Regions from separate parts of the Streptomyces sp. NBC_00259 genome, predicted to be linked through region 3. Evidence: riboswitches for the same ligand, from Rfam matches in the RefSeq annotation. Region 3 holds a riboswitch; each other region holds the start of a gene.
What was found. Region 3 has a riboswitch for cyclic di-AMP ahead of OG766_RS26750 (M23 family metallopeptidase). Riboswitches for the same ligand answer to the same signal wherever they lie in the genome.
Positions count from the first base shown of each region.

Region 1 (7,360 bases), 2.8 Mb from region 3:
GAGTGCCCGTGGTCCTCGCAGCAGACCCACAAGGGCCTCGCCAAGTACGGCATCGAGGAGGCGTACGAACTCGTCGAGGCCATCGAGGACGGCGACCATGACGAGCTGCGCGAGGAGCTCGGCGACGTCCTGCTGCAGGTCGTCTTCCACGCGCGCATCGCACAGGAGGACGCGGAGGAGCCGTTCTCGATCGACGACGTGGCCGGCACGATCGTCGACAAGCTCATCCACCGCCATCCGCACGTGTTCGGTGACGCCGACGCCGAGACCCCCGAGGACGTCAAGGCCCACTGGCTCCGCACGAAGGCCGTGGAGAAGCAGCGCGACTCCGTGACCGACGGCATCCCGCTCGGTCAGCCCGGCCTCGCCCTGGCCGCGAAGCTGGCGAGCCGGGTCCGTACGGCGGGTCTGGACGTGGAGCTGCCGTCCGCCGGCGACGACCACGGCATCGGCTACGAACTGCTCACCATGGCCGTCCGGGCGGAGGCCGAGGGCCACGACCCGGAGACCGCGCTGCGCGCGGCGGCCCGCGCCTACCGGGACGCGATCCGCGCGGCGGAGACGGCGACGAACGGCGCCTGACGAGCGGTCCCGTCAGTCCCGGGCTCCTCGCCTCCGGTCCACACCGGTGAGGTCGATCTCGATCGGGTACGGGACGTCGACCTTGAGCCGGTTGTGGTGGATGCCGGTGACGGCGTAGCTGTTCGTGGCGGGGTCGAGTTCGTAGACGTACACCACGGGCAGGCCGTCGTTCTTCTCGACCCGCCAGAAGTGCCGGATGCCGGCCGCCGAGTACTTGCGGGGCTTGAGCTCGCGGTCGCGCTGCACGGATTCGTCCGAGACGATCTTGACGGCGAGCAGGATGTCGGCCGGGGCGTACCAGGTCTGCTCCGGTCCCGTGCGGGCGCTCCAGGGAACCACCATGAGATCGGGCTCCGGCCGGTCGCGCTCGCCGAGCTTGGCCGTCATCTCGCGGACGACGTAGAGGTCGTCCGGTGCCTGTCGCACCAGCGCGTTCTCCAGCAGCCGCAGCGCGGCCATATGGAAGAACGTCTGCGGGCTCGCGAAGAACAGTCCGCCGTCGATCAGCTCGGTGTGCGGCGGGAGACCCTTGATCCGCTCGAGGTCGTCCGCCGTCCACCCACCCGGGGGCGGGACCGGGAACACGTAGTGCTCCTCCCGGCCGTCCTGGTCGTCCCTCCGGTTTTCGGCTGCGGCACTCATCAGCGCGCTCCCATGCGACGGAGTCTGGCGCGTACGGTCGGCCTTCCCAGGGGGAATGCGCAGCCGTCCGCCGAACGAGTGAGTCGGTGCGGCGGGCGCTACCGTCGACCCATGCACGACCAGCCGTCCGGCGTCCCCGACGCCCCCGAGCTCTTCACCTGGGAGTTCGCCACCGACCCGTACCCCGCCTACGCCTGGCTCCGCGAGCACGCGCCCGTGCACAGGACCCGGCTCCCCAGCGGGGTCGAGGCATGGCTGGTGACCCGGTACGCGGACGCGCGGCAGGCGCTGGCGGACCAGCGGCTGAGCAAGAATCCCGCGCATCACGACGAGCCCGCGCACGCGAAGGGGAAGACGGGCATCCCGGGCGAGCGCAAGGCGGAGCTGATGACGCATCTGCTGAACATCGATCCGCCCGACCACACCCGGCTGCGCCGGCTCGTCTCCAAGGCGTTCACGCCGCGCCGCGTGGCCGAGTTCGCCCCGCGCGTACAGGAACTGACGGACCGGCTCATCGACGGCTTCGCCGCGAAGGGCAGCGCGGACCTCATCCATGAGTTCGCGTTCCCGCTCCCCATCTACGCCATCTGCGACATGCTCGGCGTCCCCGCCGAGGACCAGGACGACTTCCGCGACTGGGCCGGGATGATGATCCGTCACGGGGGCGGTCCGCGCGGCGGGGTGGCGCGGTCGGTGAAGAAGATGCGCGGCTATCTCGCCGAGCTGATCCACCGTAAGCGGGAGGACCCCGGGGACGACCTGATCTCCGGGCTCATCCGGGCCAGCGACCACGGCGAGCACCTCACGGAGAACGAGGCCGCGGCGATGGCCTTCATCCTCCTCTTCGCCGGCTTCGAGACCACCGTCAACCTGATCGGCAACGGCACCTACGCCCTGCTGCGCGATCCGGAGCAGCGTGCCCGTCTCCAGTCGTCCCTCGCCGCGGGCGACACCGGGCTGCTCGAAACCGGGGTCGAGGAGCTGCTGCGCTACGACGGGCCCGTGGAGCTCGCCACGTGGCGGTTCGCGACCGAGCCGCTCACGCTCGGCGGGCAGGACATCGGCGCCGGCGATCCGGTCCTCGTCGTGCTCGCCGCCGCCGACCGCGACCCCGACCGCTTCCCGGACCCCGACACCCTCGACCTGTCCCGCCGGGACAACCAGCACCTCGGGTACGGGCACGGCATCCACTACTGCCTGGGCGCGCCGCTCGCGCGGCTCGAAGGACAGACCGCGCTCGCGACCCTGCTCACCAGATTGCCCGACTTGCGGCTTGCGGTGGATCCTTCCGATTTGCGGTGGCGCGGGGGGCTCATCATGCGTGGATTGCGCACTCTGCCCGTTGAGTTCACCCCCACCAAGAGCTGACGAGTCGTCAGGACTGTGACTTTCACGTGATCTCCGCTGCACCGACTTGTGACTGACGTTCGAGTGGGGCTACGTTCACCCCGACTCGGGGTCCTCGCTGAATCGGCAGACTCGTGGGACCCGTGGGTTTTCTGTTGTCACATGGAAGGCACACCGCATGCGCTCCGGGAACGGCCGACACCGCCGACCTCGTCAGGCCCCCGCTCTCATCGTCGCGGCAGGGGTGACCGGATCGGCCATCGCCATCCCGCTGCTCGGCGCAGGCGCCGCCTCCGCCGCGGACTCCGCCACCTGGGACCGCGTCGCCGACTGTGAGAGCGGCGGTGTGTGGAGCGCCGACCTCGGCAACGGTTACTACGGCGGCCTGCAGATGTCCCAGGAGACCTGGGAGGCGTACGGCGGTACGGCCTACGCGCCGCGCGCCGACCTCGCAAGCCGCGCCCAGCAGATCACGGTGGCCGAGGCGGTGCTGTCCGCCCAGGGCGACTCCGCCTGGCCGAGCTGCGGGGAGATCACCGGTCTCGTCACCGGCCTCCTGGGGGGCGGCGCCGAGCCCGCCGGCGGGGACGCCTCCGCCACGCCGCAGAACGGTGGCACGAAGAGCCCCTCCTTCGGCGACGGGGCGGGCACGACGCCCGCGCCGGACACCGACACCCCAGCCTCGTCCGGTTCCGGTGCCTCGAACGGTTCGCCGACGGCCGAGAAGCCCGCGGACACCTCGGACGAGCCTTCCGCCCCGGCAGGCTCCGGCAAGGGCGCGGATGCCTCGGGCGGCGAGGACGCAGCCGCGGACACGGGCTCCGGAAAGCACCGCGGTGGCCCCGCCGATGAGGACGAGGCGGGCAATTCGGGCAATGACCGTAATTCCGGTCGTCATGCCTCACGAGATGACGCATCGGCACGAGACGGCGTCGCCGCGGGAGATGAGTACACCGTCCGCCCCGGCGACAACCTGTGGTCGATCGCCGACGTGAACGAGGTGCCCGGCGGGTGGCCCGCCCTCTATGAGGCGAACCAGGAGGTCGTCGGCTCCGACGCCGATCTCATCCTTCCTGGCCAGAGCCTCGATCTGGGCCTGGGGCAGGGGCAGTTGAAGGAGTAGTTCGGGCGCTTATGTCCGGTTCTGCGCAAGTGAGACATGAGTCTCTTCATGTCAACTGGCGCGTCTCGTCGGTCAACTCCGGTCATCGCGCCTCTCACCTGCGAAAACGGACATCTCTCCGCGTCAAATAGGTGTGGTTTCTCCCCGATGTTCGACTTTGAACATCGGGGAGAAGTGCGTTTACGGTCTGAACCGCTCGCAACGCGGGCCCCGACGACCGCACGCCGAATCCTGCCGGCGGCCGCCGGGAACAGTCGTCGCGCAAGCGCCGAAGGCAGGAGCGGGGGACCCAAGGTAAGTGCCGGGCCCGCCCTTTGGGGCGGAACCGGCTTGGGGTGGAGCCGCGCGAACCTCGCGCGGCCGGGCAACTCACATGGCCCGAACCCGACAGCTCACCTCGCAGGCGTCGGTGAGGAGAAGTTCCATGCTGCTTTCCGGCAAGGGCAAGCACCGTCGCCCGTCCAAGGCCACTCGTATCGCCACGCTCGCCGGTGTCACCGGTGCGGCCATCGCCGCCCCGCTGATGGCTTCCGGTACCGCGTCCGCCGCCACCGCCTCCGAGTGGGACGCCGTCGCCCAGTGCGAGTCCGGCGGCAACTGGTCGATCAACACCGGCAACGGCTACTACGGCGGCCTGCAGTTCTCGGCCTCCACCTGGGCCGCGTACGGCGGCACCGCCTACGCCCAGACCGCCGCCCAGGCCTCGAAGGCCCAGCAGATCGAGATAGCCGAGAAGGTCCTCGACGGCCAGGGCAAGGGTGCCTGGCCGCACTGCGGCACGGGCCTGTCCGACGCCGCGTACAACGGTGCCGCCCCGGCTGCCCCCAAGGCCGCCCCGAAGGCCGAGCCCAAGGCCAAGGCCCCCGCCCCGAAGCGCGCCGAGGTCCCGACCACCCGCTCCGAGCGCCCCGCCGCCCCGGTCAAGAAGGGCGACGGCGAGTACACGGTCAAGGCCGGCGACACCCTCAGCAAGATCGCCGAGGCCGAGAAGGTCAAGGGCGGCTGGCAGAAGCTGTTCGCGCTGAACAAGGACATCGTCGAGGACGCGAACGTCATTCACCCCGGCCAGAAGCTCCACCTGAGCTGACGGGTCCGCACCCCCGTCCCCCGGCTCCCCGGCCCGGCGCGCCATCCCCCGTACGCGCCGGGCCGGGGTTTCTGTCTCTTTGTTCCCCTTTTTCGTCCCACGGGGCGGGCAGCGGCAGGCCGATGCCCGTAGGGCGGTTAGGCTCTTGTCGCAAGGCCAAAGAGACCCTGCACTGACCCTGCTCCGCTTGCGTCACATTCAGCGTCACATCCCAGAAGGAGATGCTCGTGCCGTCCATCGACGTCGTCGTAGCCCGGGAAATCCTGGACTCCCGAGGCAACCCCACGGTCGAGGTCGAGGTCGGCCTCGACGACGGCAGCACCGGCCGTGCTGCCGTTCCGTCCGGTGCGTCCACCGGTGCGTTCGAGGCCCTCGAGCTCCGCGACGGTGACCAGAACCGCTACATGGGCAAGGGTGTCGAGAAGGCCGTCCTCGCCGTCATCGAGCAGATCGGCCCGGAGCTCGTCGGGTACGACGCCACCGAGCAGCGCCTGATCGACCAGGCGATGTTCGACCTGGACGCCACCCCGGACAAGTCCTCCCTCGGCGCCAACGCCATCCTCGGTGTCTCCCTCGCCGTCGCGCACGCCGCGTCCGAGGCCTCCGACCTCCCGCTGTTCCGCTACCTCGGCGGCCCGAACGCGCACCTGCTGCCCGTTCCGATGATGAACATCCTGAACGGCGGCTCGCACGCCGACTCCAACGTGGACATCCAGGAGTTCATGATCGCGCCCGTCGGCGCGGAGTCCTTCTCCGAGGCCCTGCGCTGGGGCACCGAGGTCTACCACACCCTCAAGAAGGTGCTGAAGGAGAAGGGCCTGTCGACCGGCCTCGGCGACGAGGGCGGCTTCGCCCCGAACCTCGGCTCCAACCGTGAGGCCCTCGACCTCATCCTCGAGGCCATCAAGCAGGCCGGCTACGCGCCCGGCAAGGACATCGCGCTCGCGCTCGACGTCGCCGCCTCCGAGTTCTACAAGGACGGCTCCTACGAGTTCGAGGGCAAGTCCCGCTCGGCCGCCGAGATGACCGAGTACTACGAGGAGCTCGTCGCCGCCTACCCGCTGGTCTCCATCGAGGACCCGCTGTTCGAGGACGACTGGGCCGGCTGGAAGGTCATCACCGACAAGCTCGGCTCCAAGGTGCAGCTGGTCGGCGACGACCTGTTCGTCACCAACCCGGAGCGCCTCGCCCGCGGCATCGAGGACGGCGCCGCCAACGCGCTCCTGGTCAAGGTCAACCAGATCGGTTCGCTGACCGAGACCCTGGACGCCGTCGAGCTGGCCCAGCGCAGCGGCTTCAAGTGCATGATGTCCCACCGCTCCGGCGAGACCGAGGACGTCACCATCGCCGACCTGGCCGTCGCCACCAACTGCGGCCAGATCAAGACCGGCGCCCCGGCCCGCTCCGAGCGCGTCGCCAAGTACAACCAGCTGCTGCGCATCGAGGAGATCCTCGACGACGCGGCGGAGTACGCCGGCCGCAGCGCGTTCCCGCGCTTCAAGGGCTGAGCCCGCACACCGGTAGATACGTACGTCCCCGCACGCGGTCCCGTACCGTGTGCGGGGACGTACGCACGTAATGGGGAGGCGCACACATGGCCCGGGACCGGTTCTCCACCGCGACCAGGCTGCGGCTGCTCGGCGAGCAGACCGCCGCCCGCGTCTACCGCTCGCAGACCCGTCGCCAGGCCCGGCGCTCGCGGCTCACCGGCCGGGCGGCCTTCCTCGCGCTCGTCGTCTGCTCGATGATCGTCGCGCTCGCGTATCCGATGCGGCAGTACGTGTCGCAGCAGAACGAGATCGCCGAGCAGGAGCGGCTCGCGGCCGCGGCCCGGGAGCGCGTGGAACGGCTGCGCGACGAGAGGGCCCGTCTGAGGGACGACGCGTACGTCATGCGGCTGGCCCGCGAGCACCTGCACATGGTCAGGCCGGGCGAGACCGGCTACATCGTGGTCGATCCGCGGGCCGGCCAGAAGCCCCGGACCGACGAGGACGGGGTCAGCAGGCCCTGGTACTCGAACGTCTGGGACGGTGTCGACCGGGCCGACGCGCCCCGCTAGCCCAGCCCCGGCCAAGCCACAGACCGAACGAAGAGACAGACACATCCATGCAAACGCCCCCGCCGACCACCGAGCACACCCCGCCCACCGCGGCGGACATCGCCGCGTTCCAGGAGCAGCTCGGCCGCCCGCCGCGCGGTCTGCGCGCGATCGCCCACCGCTGCCCGTGCGGCAATCCGGACGTGGTGGAGACGGCGCCGCGGCTGGAGGACGGTACGCCGTTCCCGACGCTGTACTACCTGACGTGCCCGCGTGCGGCCTCGGCCATCGGCACGCTGGAGGCGAACGGCGTCATGAAGGAGATGACCGAGCGCCTGGCGGCCGACCCCGAGCTGGCGGCGGCGTACCGGGCGGCGCACGAGGACTACATCGCGCGCCGTGACGCGATCGAGGAGCTGAAGGGCTTCCCGAGCGCCGGCGGGATGCCGGACCGGGTGAAGTGCCTGCACGTCCTGGTCGGCCACTCGCTGGCGGCCGGCCCCGGGGTGAACCCGCTGGGCGACGAGGCGATCGCGATGCT
Region 1 is NZ_CP108080.1:3,143,443-3,150,802, reverse strand. It holds gene OG766_RS14085 (nucleoside triphosphate pyrophosphohydrolase) at 1-582, shown strand, start outside; gene OG766_RS14080 (Uma2 family endonuclease) at 595-1,224, opposite strand; gene OG766_RS14075 (cytochrome P450 family protein) at 1,336-2,592, shown strand; gene OG766_RS14070 (transglycosylase family protein) at 2,750-3,694, shown strand; cyclic di-AMP (ydaO/yuaA leader) riboswitch at 3,951-4,115, shown strand; gene OG766_RS14065 (LysM peptidoglycan-binding domain-containing protein) at 4,119-4,781, shown strand; gene eno (phosphopyruvate hydratase) at 5,009-6,289, shown strand; gene OG766_RS14055 (FtsB family cell division protein) at 6,376-6,840, shown strand; gene OG766_RS14050 (DUF501 domain-containing protein) at 6,888-7,360, shown strand, end outside.
Region 1: linked by a shared signal. The riboswitch ahead of OG766_RS14065 (LysM peptidoglycan-binding domain-containing protein) and the one ahead of OG766_RS26750 (M23 family metallopeptidase) in region 3 are both predicted to bind cyclic di-AMP.

Region 2 (7,360 bases), 4.9 Mb from region 3:
CCGTGCACAGCGTCGCCGCCATGGTCAGATATCCGCCGGTCAGCGCCTTGCCGAGACACATCACATCGGGCGAGACACCCGCGTGTTCCGCCGCGAAGAGCCTGCCCGTGCGCCCGAATCCGGTCGCGATCTCGTCGAAGACGAGCAGCACATCGTGCTCGTCGCAGGCCTCCCGCAGCACCCGCAGCCAGTCGGGGGAGTGGAACCGCATCCCTCCGGCCCCCTGCACCACCGGCTCCACGATCACCGCGGCCAGCTCGTCCGCGTGGCGCCCGATCTGCTCACGCAGATGCTCCGCGTACGCGGCGTCGTACGGTCGTTCGTACCCGGCCGGCGGGGCGTCCGCGAAGATCTGACGTGGCAGGACACCCGACCACAGGTCGTGCATCCCGCCCTCGGGGTCGCACACCGACATCGGCTGCCAGGTGTCCCCGTGGTACCCGCCGCGCCAGGTCAGCAGCCGCTGCTTGCCCGGCCGGCCCACAGAACGCCAGTACTGCAGGCACATCTTCACCGCGACCTCGACGGACACCGAGCCCGAGTCGCAGAGGAAGACGTGCCGGAGCGGTTCCGGGGTGATCTCCACGAGCCGTGTCGCGAGGCGGACGGCGGGCTCGTGGGTGAGGCCGCCGAACATCACATGGCTCATACGGTCCAGCTGCCCGCGCGCGGCCTCGTTGAGCACGGGGTGGTTGTAGCCGTGGATCGCCGACCACCACGAGGACATGCCGTCCACCAACTCGGAGCGCCCGTGTGCCGGTTCGGCGAGCCGGAGCCGTACGCCGGACGCGGACTCCACGACCAGCGGGTCCGTGCGGCCCGGCATCGGGCCGTACGGGTGCCAGACATGAGCCCGGTCCAGGGCGACGAGCTCGCGCGCGGCGGAGCTACGCATTGGGCGCGATGTCCGTTCCGGCGCCGCGGCGCCGCACGGCCACCAGGTCGGGGCGCGCAGCGGAGACGCTCTCGGTCTCGGGAGCGGTCTTCACAGCAGTGCCGGTGCCGGTGTCGGTCCCGGTCTCGGTCCCGGTGTCGCCGCAGGGCGCGCAGCCACCGCCGCCTCCCGAACCGCAGCCGCCCGCGACGGCGTCCGCACGGTGCTCGGGCAGCGTCGTCGTGTCCGTGCCCTCCACCTCGAAGCCCGCGTCCGCGATCATGTCGAGGTCCGCCTTGCCCGCCTGGCCCTCGCTGGTCAGATAGTCACCGAGGAAGATCGAGTTGGCGAGGTGCAGCGCCAGCGGCTGCAGCGTCCGCAGATGGACCTCACGGCCACCCGCGAGCCGTACCTCCACGTCCGGGCAGACGAACCGGACCATGGCGAGGATCCGCAGCGCCCGCTGCGGCGTCAGATTCCACTCCTTGGCGAGCGGCGTGCCCTCGAACGGGATCAGGAAGTTCACCGGCACCGAGTCCGGGTCCAGCTCACGCAGCGAGAACACCACGTCGACCAGGTCCTCGTCGCGCTCGCCCATGCCCGCGATCAGACCCGAACAGGCCGACAGACCGGCGGCGTGCGCCTTCTGGACGGTGTCCACGCGGTCCGCGTACGTGTGGGTGGTCGTGATGTCCCCGTACGTCCCCTCGGACGTGTTGAGGTTGTGGTTGTACGCGTCGGCGCCCGCGTCCCGCAGCCGCTCCGCCTGGCCGTCGGAGAGCAGACCGAGACAGGCACACACCTCGACGCCCTCGTTCTGCTCCTTGATGGCCTCGATGGTCTGCGAGACCCGGGCCACGTCACGGTCGGTCGGCCCGCGGCCGCTGGCGACCAGACAGACCCGCTTGGCGCCGCCCGCGACCCCCGCGGCCGCCGCCTTCGACGCCTCGTCCGGCTTCAGCCAGGTGTACTTGAGGATCTCCGCCTTGGAACCGAGCCGCTGGGAACAGTACGAACAGTCCTCGGGACACAGACCGGACTTGAGGTTGACCAGATAGTTCAGCTTCACCCGCCGCCCGAACCACTGACGGCGCACCCTTCCGGCCGCGGCCACCACTTCGAGCAGATCGTCGTCGGAGGTCGCCAGTACGGCGAGCGCTTCTTCGCGGGTCGGCAGCTCACGCCGCAGGCCCTTGTCCACCAGCGTGTTCAGGAGGTCCATGGCGCAGATCCTCGCCTACCGGACACCCCGCGGCCAAGGAGGAACTCGACAACACCCGCCGATTGAGGTGTGTGTATGGCCACACTCTGACCTCTACCGTCCCCGGCTAGGGTCTGTGCGCTGCCTACAAAAGGACCGGAACATGCCCCAGGTGCCTCAGGATCCTTTCGACTGGACCGACGACGCGGCGCGCCACCGCGCGGACGCCGGTCTCGTCCGTACACTCCGGCCGCGTCCCGCCACCTCCGCGCTGCTCGATCTGGCGAGCAACGACTACCTCGGCCTGACCCGGCGGCCGGAGATCACCCAGGCGGCCGCCGAGGCCGCACGGCGGTGGGGCGCCGGCGCGACCGGCTCCCGGCTCGTGACCGGCAGCACCGAGCTGCACGCGGAACTGGAACGTGAGCTGGCCGAGTTCTGCGGGTTCGAGGCGGCGCTCGTGTTCTCCTCGGGGTACGCGGCGAACCTTGCGGCGCTGACGGCGCTCGGCGCGCACGGGTCGCTGATCGTGTCGGACGCCGGCAACCACGCCTCGATCGTCGACGGCTGCCGGCTGTCCCGCGCCGAGACCGCCGTCGTGGCACACGCCGATCCGGAGGCCGTACGCAAGACCCTCGACGCCCACCCGGGGCGGCGCGCCCTGGTCGTGTCCGACTCGGTCTTCTCGGTCGACGGCGACGCCGCCCCGCTGCGCGAGTTCGCCGAGGTGTGCCGTTCGCACGGCGCGGCCCTGGTCGTCGACGACGCACACGGTCTCGGAGTCCTGGGCGAGGGGGGCAGGGGAGCCCTGAACGCGGCGGGCCTCGCGGGCGACACGGGCGTCGTCGCCACGCTCACCCTGTCCAAGTCCCTGGGCAGCCAGGGCGGAGCGGTGCTCGGTCCGGCACGGGTCATCGACCATCTCGTCAACGCCGCGCGTACGTTCATCTTCGACACCGGCCTCGCGCCGGCCGCGGCGGGCGCGGCCCTCGCGAGCCTGCGGCTGCTGCGCCGCGAGCCCGGGCTCGCGGACCGGGCCCGGGCCGTGGCCACCACGCTGTACGAGCGGCTGGCCGGCGCCGGGCAGACCGCCGTACGCCCGGACGCGGCCGTCGTGTCCGTCCAGGCGCCGTCACCGGAGTCGGCCGTGCGCTGGGCGGCGGACTGCCGGGCGGCGGGACTGGCCGTCGGCTGCTTCCGGCCGCCGTCGGTTCCGGACGGGATCTCGCGGATCAGGCTCACCGCGCGCGCCGATCTCACCGATCGGCAGATCGGGACGGCGCTCTCCACGATCCTGGCGACGGCGCCCGCGGGCTGACCGTCCCTCGGGTCAGCCGCCCGCGCCCTCGCGCAGCCCGCGCACGAAGCCGGTCCAGGCGGCGGGCGAGAACACGAGGAAGCGGAGGTGGGTGTTCTTCGAGTCGCGCACGGCCAGGGCGCCGTCGGCGCACCGTGCGGTCTCCACGCAGTTGTTCATTCCGACACTGCGGCTGCTGCGCTGCCACGGAGTGCGCAGCCGAGGGCGTACATGTGCGTCGTGAGCAGACATTGGGGGGTGCCTTCCCTACGCGCTGTCGTCGATTCCGGCGATGAGATCCAACGAGTCCTGGAGCGAGAGCGCATGCGCCTGCATGGTGCGGAAAGCGGCGCCGTACGCCTCGAGGTCTTCCTTCCGTTCGAGGTAGAGACTACTCGTCAGATGGTCAAGAACAACCACGTCCAGATCAGAAGTGTTCGGGAATGAGAAGATAACGAAAGGTCCGGTCAGTCCCACATAACCACCGGTCGAGAAGGGGAGCACCTGCAGGCGCACATGCGGGAGTTGGGCCATCTCCATCACTCGGCGCAACTGCCCGCGCATCACCCGGCGGCCGCCCACCTGCCGCCGCAGCACCGCCTCGTCCAGCACCGCGCTGAAGCTCAGCGGCCGCTCCGCACGGAGCACTTGCTGACGGGCGATGCGCACCTCCACCAGCGAGTCCACCGTGGCCGTCGGCGCTCCTTCGAGCGCGGAAAGGGTCACCGCCCGTGCGTAGTCGGCGGTCTGCAGCAGTCCGGGCACCACCGAGGTCTCCAGCGTCCGCGCCGTACTCGCCTGGGACTCCAGGCTGATGAAGTCCCGGTACTGGGGAGGGATCACCCCGCGGTAGGCGTGCCACCAGCCCGTGCCCCCGCCGTCCGCCGTGCCCGCCAGCGTCCCCAGCAGCTCCCGCAGCCGCGGATCGGCCACCCCGTAGGCGTCGAGCAACCGGGCCACATCGGCGGGCTTCACCCCGCTCGCACCGGTCTCGATGCGGCTCACCTTCGACTGGTGCCAACCCGCCAGGCGTGCCGCCTCCCGGCTGGTGAGGCCCGCGTCCAGCCGCAGGCCGCGCAGTTCCTCACCGAGCTTGCGGCGGCGCACCGCGGGACCGTGCCGCATTCCGTCCCCTCCTCCGTTCCTCCTTCGGTCGTCGAGTGACCGGCGTACGACCGGCGCGTGAGCGGCCGGCGCAGCGCAAGTCTGCGCCCAAATACGTTCTCGCGTCGCAGAGTTCACCGCTTTGAGCGACAGATATATGCATATCAAGGTGGATCGGCACCAACAGGGGCGGCACAGTGGCACTCTGACGGCTAGCGCACACTCTGGCGCACAGCGCAGTCCGAGGCTGTTCCGGCACCGCATCCGCTGCGTGCCGCGCTCCCGCAGCCCCGGTGGGAAAGGGACAGCTCGCCATGGCCGACCATCAGGAAGCCTCCATCACCCTGCCGAGCGATCCCGCCTCGGTCCCCGCCGCGCGGAGATACGTCTCCGAGGTCCTCACCGAGTGGGGGCTGCCGAGGGAGGACGACGCGGCCGACACGGTCCGTCTCATCGTCTCCGAACTGGCCACCAACGCCGTTCAGCACACCTTCGGACAGTCACCCACCTTCACGGTCGACGTCCGTCTCGAGCGCGACGAACAGCTGTGCGTCGGTGTGACCGACAGCCATCCGCGCTGGCCGCAGCGGCTGCCCGCGGCGGTGCAGCAGGACAACGGCCGCGGCATGGTGATCATCCGCTGGCTCGCCGCCGAGTGCGGGGGCAGGCTGCACGTCAGCCCTACCCCGGAAGGCGGCAAGACCGTCTGGATCGCCATGCCCTGGAGCCCCGCGCCGGCCGTCGTCCGCACCGAGCGCGGGGCGGTCCCGTCGGGCGGGCTCCCCGGCGACCCCGCTCCACAGGGGCACCGGCCCTGAGCCCTCCACGGCATCCCGCCGTTGCGTACGCGTACGGACGCCTGCGGACGCGTACCGGCCGCGCCGTGGAGGGCCGTGACCGCTCCTCTCGTCCCTCGGGGCCCCGGACGGTGCCGGGGCCCGGACAACTCAGCGCACGCGCCCGTAGCGCACGCTCTTGGACCAGATCTTGCTCAGCTTCACCACGGAACCGGTCTTCGGCGAGTGCCAGATCCTGCCGCCTCCCGCGTAGATGCCGACGTGGTACACGTATCCGCGGGCCTGGAAGAAGACCAGGTCACCGCGCTGCCGTTGGGAAGCGCGGATATGACGGGTCCGGTTGTACTGCTGCTGGGCCGTGCGCGGCAGCTTCTTGCCGGCCTTCTTGTACGCGTAGAGCGTCAGTCCCGAACAGTCGAAGCGATGCGGCCCCGTGGCCCCGTAGCGGTACGGAGAGCCCTTCTTCGACGCGGCCACGTTGAGTGCCTTCGTCGCGTGTGCCGCGGTGGCATGGGCCTCGGGCGCGCCGCCCGGCAGGACCAGCGAGCCGCCGACGGCCGCGATCGTGAGTGCCGAGACGGCACCCGTCCGGGACAACAGGGACGGGAGATGTGTCTGCGCAGACATGCGCAACCCTTCGTCAGCCGCCTGTGAAGGATGACCTGTCGGGTTCGGACCGGCGAAGACGCCCGGCCGCGTACGCGGCTTCACCCCAAGGACCGGCCATGATGTGCGGCCGGCCCGTACTGCTCGGGTCCTCCACTCCTGCCGAAGCCCTCATGTCGACCAGGCATCCGGTGCGGCGGCAGGACTCGGCGTCCGCCCGGACCGCCCCGCCGCGGTGGCGGGGGCTTGTCGTCCCAGGGATCTTGACCCACGAACTGCCGGATTTCCTCTTAGAAACGGCGTTTTGTGAGGCTCCTCACCAATGACCTATTCGAGTGGACAGAGCCGTTTGGCGGACAGTGCGTCGCCCGGTGACGAGCGCTGTACCAGCGTCGGAACGGGCCGTTGCGCCAGTCGGCTCAGCCCACGGCGCAACTTGCCCGGTGCATATCGTGCAGCCGCGACTGGTCCGGATGGGCGACACCCACTCGTACGCCTCCGGCGTGCCGCGAGGTGCGCGGTGGCCGTCGGGCGGCGGACCGTCAACTCGGCGACTCCGGAGGTACGGTGATTCTCGACGCCCTGCGCTCCCCGTCCAACACCCGCAGCGCACGGGCCAATGTCGGTGCGTGCAGCTCGCTCTCACCGCGCATGTGCATGACCGTCAGCGCGTCCCGGAGCGCCGTGGCCCGTACGACGAGCGCCTGGGCGGCACGAAGCGCGCCGTAGGTGTGCGTGCCACGCGCCGGGTTGATCCTTCCCAGCTGATCGACGACTTCGAGATAGCTGTCGATGAACTCACTTTCGGCACGCGTCAGTGCGGGGAGCGGCGGCAGTTCGGGCACCACGGCCGGTTCACCGGCCGTGGAGGGAAGTCGCGGACGTCTTCCGGTTCTTGACGATGTGATCGATCAGCCCGTATTCCTTGGCGCCCGGGGCGTCGAAGACCTTGTCACGCTCGATGTCCTCGGCGATGCGCTCGGCGCTCCGACCGGTGTGGCGTACGAGCACGGCGGCCATCAGCTCCCGCAGCCGCAGCAACTCCTGAGCCTGGAGATCGAGATCGGTCGGCTGTCCCTGCACCGGCTCCGCCAGGGAAGGCTGCTGGACGACGATCCGGGCACCGGGCAGGGCGATCCGCTTGCCGGGGGCGCCTGCCGCCAGCAGCACCGCGGCCGTCGAGGCGGCCCGGCCCAGACAGGTCGTGGCGATGTCGCAGGTCACCACCTGCATCGTGTCGTAAATGGCGGTCATCGCGCTGAGGGAACCGCCGGGGGAGTTGATGTAGAGCGCGATGTCCTGGTCCGGGGCGGCGTACTCGAGGTGCAGGAGCTGCGCGATGACGTCGTTGGCCGAGGTGTCGTCGACCGGTGCGCCGAGGAACACGATCCGCTCGGCGAGGAGCTTCGCGTACGGATCGAGGGTGCGGAGCCCTGCGCTGGTGCGCTCCGTGAACTCCGGCAGGACATGGCGGGCGGACG
Region 2 is NZ_CP108080.1:982,516-989,875, reverse strand. It holds gene OG766_RS04365 (adenosylmethionine--8-amino-7-oxononanoate transaminase) at 1-895, opposite strand, end outside; gene bioB (biotin synthase BioB) at 888-2,096, opposite strand; gene OG766_RS04355 (8-amino-7-oxononanoate synthase) at 2,248-3,393, shown strand; gene OG766_RS04350 (DUF397 domain-containing protein) at 3,406-3,624, opposite strand; gene OG766_RS04345 (helix-turn-helix domain-containing protein) at 3,640-4,497, opposite strand; gene OG766_RS04340 (ATP-binding protein) at 4,791-5,294, shown strand; gene OG766_RS04335 (C40 family peptidase) at 5,424-5,900, opposite strand; cyclic di-AMP (ydaO/yuaA leader) riboswitch at 5,904-6,076, opposite strand; gene OG766_RS04330 (hypothetical protein) at 6,422-6,727, opposite strand; gene OG766_RS04325 (ATP-dependent Clp protease proteolytic subunit) at 6,735-7,360, opposite strand, start outside.
Region 2: linked by a shared signal. The riboswitch ahead of OG766_RS04335 (C40 family peptidase) and the one ahead of OG766_RS26750 (M23 family metallopeptidase) in region 3 are both predicted to bind cyclic di-AMP.

Region 3 (7,360 bases):
GTCGTCCTCGCGCAGGGTGACGCCCCGCTCCCCGGGTGCCGTGTCGAGCAGCCCCTCGATGAACGCGGCGGCCCCGCTCTCGTCGATGTCCTCGTACTGGGGCACCTTGCCCGGCTCCGCTGCCGCCCGCCGCCACTGCGCGTACCGCACGGCCTCCGCCAGCGCCCGTACGGCCCGCTCGGCGGCGGGGTAGGCGGGGATCCGCCCGGCGGTGGCGGGGATCTCCGCCGGGGTGGCGGGCGGGTCCTGCCCCGCGCCCGCCACGAGCGGGCCCGCCGTACCCGGCCCGGTGGGGGGAACGTCCCGCCGGGCACCGGCCGCGGGCCGGCCGGCCCGGTCCTGCCCGGTAGCCTGCGGGGCCGAGCTCGTCGCCGCGGCGAGGGCGTCGGCGAGGCCCCCGAGTTCGACGTGCACGACGAGCACGGGCTTGGCCGGGGCGGACGCCGTGGCCGCGCGGAGGGCCGCGGCGAGGACCTCGCCGTCGCCGGACTCGGTGACACCGTTCTCGCCGACCCAGGGGATCGCGTTGACGATCACCGCGTCGCACGCGTCGTCCCGCAGCGCCCCCGCGAGCGCGTCGCAGAAGTCCTGCGGCGTCGCCGCCGTCGTCAGGTCGCGCGGCCGCTGCGGCCGCAGTCCCTCCGTGAGGCAGGCGTCGTACGTCAGCAGCCCGAGCGACTCGGAGTTGCCCAGGATCGCCACGCGTGGCCCGGCCGGCAGCGGCTGGCCCGCCAGCAGCAGTCCCGCGTCGACGAGTTCGGTGACCGTGTCGACCCGGATCACGCCGGCCTGCCGCAGCAGCTCCGAGACGGTCGCGTACGGCACGCGCGTCGTCGGCACCGCGTGCCCGGGCGGTGCGCTCCCGCTGTGCCGGGCGCCCCGCACCACCACCACGGGCTTGACCGCCGCCGTACGCCGCGCGAGCCGGGTGAACTTCCGCGGGTTGCCGATGGATTCGAGGTAGAGCAGGACGACGTCGGTGTCCGGGTCGTCGTACCAGTACTGCAGGAAGTCGTTGCCGGAGACGTCCGCCCGGTTGCCCGAGGAGATGAAGGACGACAGCCCGGCGCCCCGTCGGTGCAGGCCGCTCAGCAGCGCTATGCCGATGGCGCCGGACTGGGTGAAGAGCCCGATGCGCCCGGGCGCCGGCGCCTGTGGCGCGAGGGACGCGTTCAGCCGGACCCCGTCCGCGGTGTTGATGATCCCGAACGCGTTCGGCCCGATGATCCGCATCCCGTACGAACGCGCCTGCCGCACCAGTTCACGCTGCCGCTCCCGCCCCTCCCCGCCGCTCTCCGCGTAGCCGGCGGCCAGCACGACCAGCCCTTGGACCCCGTGCTCGCCGCAGTCCGCGACGACGTCCGGCACCCGCTCCGCCGGTACGGCGACGATCGCGAGGTCGACCGGCTCGCCCGTCTCCGCCACGATCTCCGCGACCGAGCGGTAAGCGGGCACCCCGTCCAGCTCGTGCATGTCCAGGACGAGGGCGCGGTTCACCGCGTACGTCCGCCCGGTGTACCCGGCGTCGAGGAGGTTGCGCAGCACCGTGCGCCCGACTCCGCCGGGCGCGCGCCCGGCGCCGATGACGGCCACGGACCGGGGCGCGAGCAGCCGCTGGACCGAGCGCGCCTCGGCCCGCTGCTCCCGGGCGCGCTGGACCGCCAGCGACTCGGCGGTCGGTTCGAGGTCGAGCGTGAGATGGACGGAGCCGTCCTCGAAGCTGCGCTTCTGGGTGTAGCCGGCGTCCCTGAAGACCTTGATCATCTTGTTGTTGGCGGGCAGCACCTCCGCCGCGAACCGCCTGATGCCTCTCTCCCGCGCGACCGCCGCGATGTGCTCCAGCAGGGTGGAGGCGACACCCCGCCCCTGGTGCGCGTCCTGTACGAGAAACGCGACCTCGGCCTCGTCGGCGGGCGCGGACGCCGGCCTTCCGTCGGCGTTGATGCGGTCGTAGCGGACGGTCGCGATGAACTCCCCGCCGATCGTCACCGCCAGCCCCACCCGGTCCACGTAGTCGTGGTGCGTGAACCGGTGCACGTCCTTGGCGGAGAGCCGCGGGTACGGCGCGAAGAAGCGGTAGTACTTGGACTCGTCCGACACCTGCTCGTAGAAGCTGACGAGCCGCTCGGCGTCCTCGGTGGTGATGGGCCTGATGCGCGCGGTGCCACCGTCACGCAGCACCACGTCGGCTTCCCAGTGGTCGGGGTACGCGTGGTCCGACGGGGTCTGCATGGGGCAAGAGTACGGCTCGGACACCGGTAGCGGAGCCCGGTCGGCGGGGGCAGGCTGAGAGGGCCGATCGACGCCCGCGCCCGGGCCGGAGGCCGGTAGGAGTGCACTCCGCGACACATGAGAGACTGGTCTAGACAACCGCTAAGACTTGAAGGGCACCACCATGGCTGAGCGCCGCGTCAATGTCGGCTGGGCCGAGGGCCTGCACGCCCGCCCCGCGTCCATCTTCGTTCGTGCCGCCACGGCCTCCGGCGTTCCCGTGACGATCGCCAAGGCCGACGGTACCCCGGTCAACGCCGCCTCCATGCTCGCGGTGCTCGGCCTGGGCGCCCAGGGTGGCGAGGAGATCGTGCTCGCGTCGGACGCCGAGGGTGCGGACGTCGCCCTCGACCGTCTGGCGAAGCTCGTCGCCGAGGGTCTCGAGGAGCTTCCCGAGACCGTCTGAGCCCACTGAATTCACGGCGGAGCCGCGGCACCTGAAATTCCGGGTGCCGCGGCTCCGCCGTTTATACGCGCGCCTTACGCGCGCCTTTTCGGGGGCAGCACGAAACCAGCCCCTGGAATTGCTCTCGCTCTTTGTATACGGCGTCATCGTTAAAGGCGGCCGCCCGCCGTGTTTACGGAATGTTGCGAGGACCTCACACCGGCGGGAATCCGCAGCCGGTGCGCACCGGTCGTCCGTTCGGCGTGCAGGGCGGTGAGGGCCCGCGCCCGCTCCGCGTCACCGCGCGCCACCGCGTCGACGATCGCGCCGTGCTCGGCCCAGGCCTCCACGGGCCGGGCGGGCAGCTCGACCGCGTACATCCAGGCGATCTTGTGGCGGAGCTGCGTGAGCAGGGCGGTGAGCCCCGGGCTTCCGCAGGCCTGCGCGAGCGTCTCGTGGAACCATGCGCCGAGCGAGCGGAGATCATCGCCCTGCCCCCGCCGCGCCCGGTCCTGGCCGAGCCTGACCAGGCCACGCAGCACCTTGAGATGGGCCTCCGAACGCCGCTGGGCGGCCCGCGCGGCGCCGAGCGGCTCCAGCAGCAGCCTGATCTCCAGCAGATCGGCGGCCTCCTGCTCGGTGGGCTCGGCGACACACGCGCCGGCGTGCCTGCGGGTGACGACGAAGCCCTCCGACTCCAGGGTGCGCAGTGCCTCGCGGACCGGGACGCGCGAGACGCCGTAGCGGCGCGCCAACTGCTCCTCGGTGAGCCGGCTGCCGCGCTCGAAGGCACCGGAGACGATGTCGTCGCGGATCGCCGTGCACACCGAGCGGGCGGGAATGCGCATACCGAACCTCCGCTTTAATCGCCGCGAAACCCAGTCGAGCGACGCCTGTTCCGTGACTCTATTCCAGGTGGCGTGATTTTCCGAAGGCCCGGAGGAATCCGCGGATATCTTTTGGCCGGAATACGCCGAAGGCCCCGGCTCGGAGGAACCGAACCGGGGCCTTGACGGAAGCGGAAGGTCAGACCGCGACGCCGTGCGCACGCAGATAGGCGATCGGGTCGATGTCCGAGCCGTAGTCGGCGCCGGTCCTGGCCTCGAAGTGGAGGTGCGGGCCGGACGAGTTGCCGGTCGACCCGGAGCGGCCGATCTGCTGACCCGGGGTGACGCTCTGGCCGACCGAGACGCTGATCGAGGAGAGGTGACCGTACTGGGTGTACGTGCCGTCGTGCATCCGGATGACGACGTTGTTGCCGTACGCGCCACCCCAGCCGGCCTCGACGACCGTGCCCATGCCGACGGCGACGACCTTGGTGCCGGAGGCGGCGTGGAAGTCGATCCCGGTGTGGCTGCCGGAGGACCACTGTCCGCCGCCGGCGTGGTAGCTGGTGCTGACGTAGGAGCCGGCGACCGGGAGCGTGTAGGTCAGCAGGCGCTTGCGCTCGGCCTCGCGGGCGGCGCGCTCACGGGCCTCGCGGGCCTCCTTGACGCGGACCTCCGCCTTGCGCTTGGCCTCGGCCTCGGCCCGCGCCTGCTCGGCGGCCAGGGCGGCCTCCTGCTGCTGGGCGTCGGCCTGGGCGCCGATCTGGTCGGCGAGCGAGTCACTGGCGACGATGGCCTGGGTCAGGCCGGTGTCCTCCACGGGGCGGATGTCCGCCTCGGCGGCGAGCGCCGGGGAGGCGAGGGTGCCGATGACGCCGGTGGTCGCGATGGCGGCGACGGAGGCGACGCCCGCGCTCCTGCGCGACAGACGGCTCGGACCACGATGCTTCCCGGTGGCACGGGTGAACGCCATGTAGTGGCTGATCCTTTCCTTCCTTCTCGCCTACCGGGTTAGCTGACGGGTTCGGAGCAGGAAGGTCTCCTACGGGCCCCTCCGCACGGGTGCGAAGGCGTCCGATTCACCCCAGGGGGACATGTGGGTCCCCGGCTCCCCAGGCTCACGCCCGACGGGGACTCGGCGATGGCTGTCCGATGCCGCGGGTGCGGCGAGTGCAACTTGCGGACAGCGCAGAAGACGCTAAGCCGATCTTCGCGCAATCACCAAACAGACACCGGTATTTGTAGTGCACGCCACAGGGCAGACACATCTCCTCCCCAACAAAACGGACATACGAGAAGGCCCCGTTGGCGGGGCCAACGGGGCCTTCTGCGGTCCAACCCGGCGTCCGGGGGATGTCCGGCCGGACGCCGGGCGAGGCCCGGTGGATGTCCGGTCGGCGTCCGGAACGGTCAATCAGCCAGTGACAACGGTCACTTCACCGATGCCGAGGGCCCGGACGGGCTCCTCGATCAGCGCGGCGTCCCCGACGAGGACGGTGACGAGCCGGTCCACCGGGAAGGCGTTGACGGCCGCGGCGGTCGCCTCGACCGTGCCGGTCTCGGCCAGCCGCGCGTACATCTGGGCCTGGAAGTCGTCCGGGAGGTCCTGCTCGACCTGGTCGGCCAGCGTGCCCGCCACGGACGCCGCCGTCTCGTACTTCAGCGGGGCCACACCCACCAGGTTCTGCACGGCCACATCGCGCTCCGCGTCGGTCAGACCCTCCGCGGCGAGGGTGCGCAGCACCTTCCAGAGGTCGTCGAGCGCGGGGCCGGTGTTCGGGGTGTCGACCGAGCCGCTGATCGCGAGCATCGACGCACCGGTGGCCCCGCCCGGGGACGAGGGCGCGGCGGAGCGCAGCACCTGCCCGAAGGCCCGCACACCGTACGTGTAGCCCTTCTCCTCGCGCAGGACGCGGTCCAGACGGGAGGTGAGCGTGCCGCCGAGGCAGTACGTGCCGAGGACCTGGGCCGCCCAGACCCGGTCGTGCCGGTCGGGGCCGATCCGGCCGATCAGCAGTTGCGTCTGGACCGCGCCGGGGCGGTCGACGATGACGACCCGGCCCCTGTCGTCGGCGGTGATCGGCGGCATCGGACGGCTCTCGGCCGTGTCACCGGTCCAGCCGCCGAGCGTGTCGGCCAGCACGGCGTCCACATCGACACCCGCGAGGTCGCCGACGATCACGGCGGTGGCCGTGGCGGGCCGGACGTGCGCCTCGTAGAAGGCCCGTACGGCCGCGGAGTCGATGCGCTCCACGGTCTCCTCCGAGCCCTGGCGGGGCCGGGACATCCGGGAGGAGGCGGGGAACAGCTGCCTGGAGAGTTCCTTGGCGGCGCGGCGGGCCGGATTGGCCGTCTCGTGCGGGATCTCGTCCAGCCGGTTCCGTACGAGCCGCTCGACCTCGCTGTCGGCGAACAGCGGGGCGCGCAGCGCCTCGGCGAGCAGACCGAGGGCCTTCGTGAGCCGGGAGACCGGCACCTCCAGGGAGATCCGGACGCCCGGGTGGTCGGCGTGCGCGTCGAGCGTGGCGCCGCAGCGCTCCAGCTCGGCCGCGAACTCCTCCGCCGTGTGCTTGTCGGTGCCCTCGGACAGCGCCCGCGCCATGATCGTGGCGACGCCGTCCAGGCCCTCGGGCTCGGCGTCCAGCGGGGCGTCGAGGAAGATCTCGACGGCCACGACCTGCTGGCCGGGGCGGTGGCAGCGCAGCACGGTCAGCCCGTTGTCGAGCGTGCCGCGCTCGGGGGCGGGGAAGGCCCACGGCTTGGCCTCGCCGGCCTGCGGCTGCGGATGGAAGTCCATGGTCACGGCAGCGTCGGTCACTGGTCCGCCCCCTCTGCGTCGTCGTTGTCCTCGGCGTCCTCGGCGTCCTCGGCCGCGACGGGCTCGTAGACCAGCACCGCCCTGTTGTCCGGGCGCAGCCGGGCCTTGGCGACCGCCTGCACCTCCTCGGCGGTGATGTCGAGCACCCGCCCGACGGCGCTGAGCGCCAGCTGGGGGTCGCCGAACAGCACGGCGTACCGGCACAGTTCGTCGGCGCGGCCCGCGACCGTGCCGAGCCGGTCCAGCCATTCGCGCTCCAGCTGAGCCTGCGCCCGCTCCATCTCCTCGGCCGTGGGACCCTCGGCGGCGAACCGGGCCAGCTCGTCGTCGACGGCGGCCTCGATGTCCGGCACCTCGACACCCGCGGACGTCTTCACGTCCAGCCAGCCGAGCGAGGGCGCGCCGGCGAGGCGCAGCAATCCGAAGCCCGCGGCGACGGCCGTACGGTCGTGGCGCACCAGACGGTTGTGCAGCCGGGACGACTCGCCGCCGCCGAGGACGGTCAGCGCCAGGTCGGCCGCGTCGCATTCGCGGCTTCCGTCGTGCGGCAGCCGGTAGGCGGCCATCAGCGCGCGGGCCGGGACCTCCTCCTCCACGACCTCGCGCAGCTGCTCCCCGATGACGTCGGGCAGGGACCCGTCGCGCGGGGGCTGCTTGCCGTCGTGCATGGGGATGGATCCGAAATACTTCTCGATCCAGGCGAGGGTCTGCTGCGGGTCGATGTCGCCGACGACCGACAGCACCGCGTTGTTCGGCGCGTAGTACGTGCGGAAGAAGTTCCGCGCGTCCTCCAGGGTCGCCGCGTCCAGATCGGACATCGAGCCGATCGGGGTGTGGTGGTAGGGGTGGCCCTCCGGGTAGGCGAGGGCGGTCAGCTTCTCGAAGGCCGTGCCGTAGGGAACGTTGTCGTAGCGCTGGCGGCGCTCGTTCTTGACGACGTCCCGCTGGTTCTCCATGGACTCGTCGTCCAGCGCGGTCAGCAGCGAGCCCATGCGGTCGGCCTCCAGCCAGAGCGCGAGCTCCAGCTGGTGCGCGGGCATGGTCTCGAAGTAGTTGGTG
Region 3 is NZ_CP108080.1:5,906,486-5,913,845, reverse strand. It holds gene OG766_RS26765 (bifunctional acetate--CoA ligase family protein/GNAT family N-acetyltransferase) at 1-2,232, opposite strand, end outside; gene OG766_RS26760 (HPr family phosphocarrier protein) at 2,396-2,677, shown strand; gene OG766_RS26755 (GntR family transcriptional regulator) at 2,827-3,504, opposite strand; gene OG766_RS26750 (M23 family metallopeptidase) at 3,683-4,456, opposite strand; cyclic di-AMP (ydaO/yuaA leader) riboswitch at 4,470-4,634, opposite strand; gene OG766_RS26745 (M16 family metallopeptidase) at 4,898-6,280, opposite strand; gene OG766_RS26740 (M16 family metallopeptidase) at 6,298-7,360, opposite strand, start outside.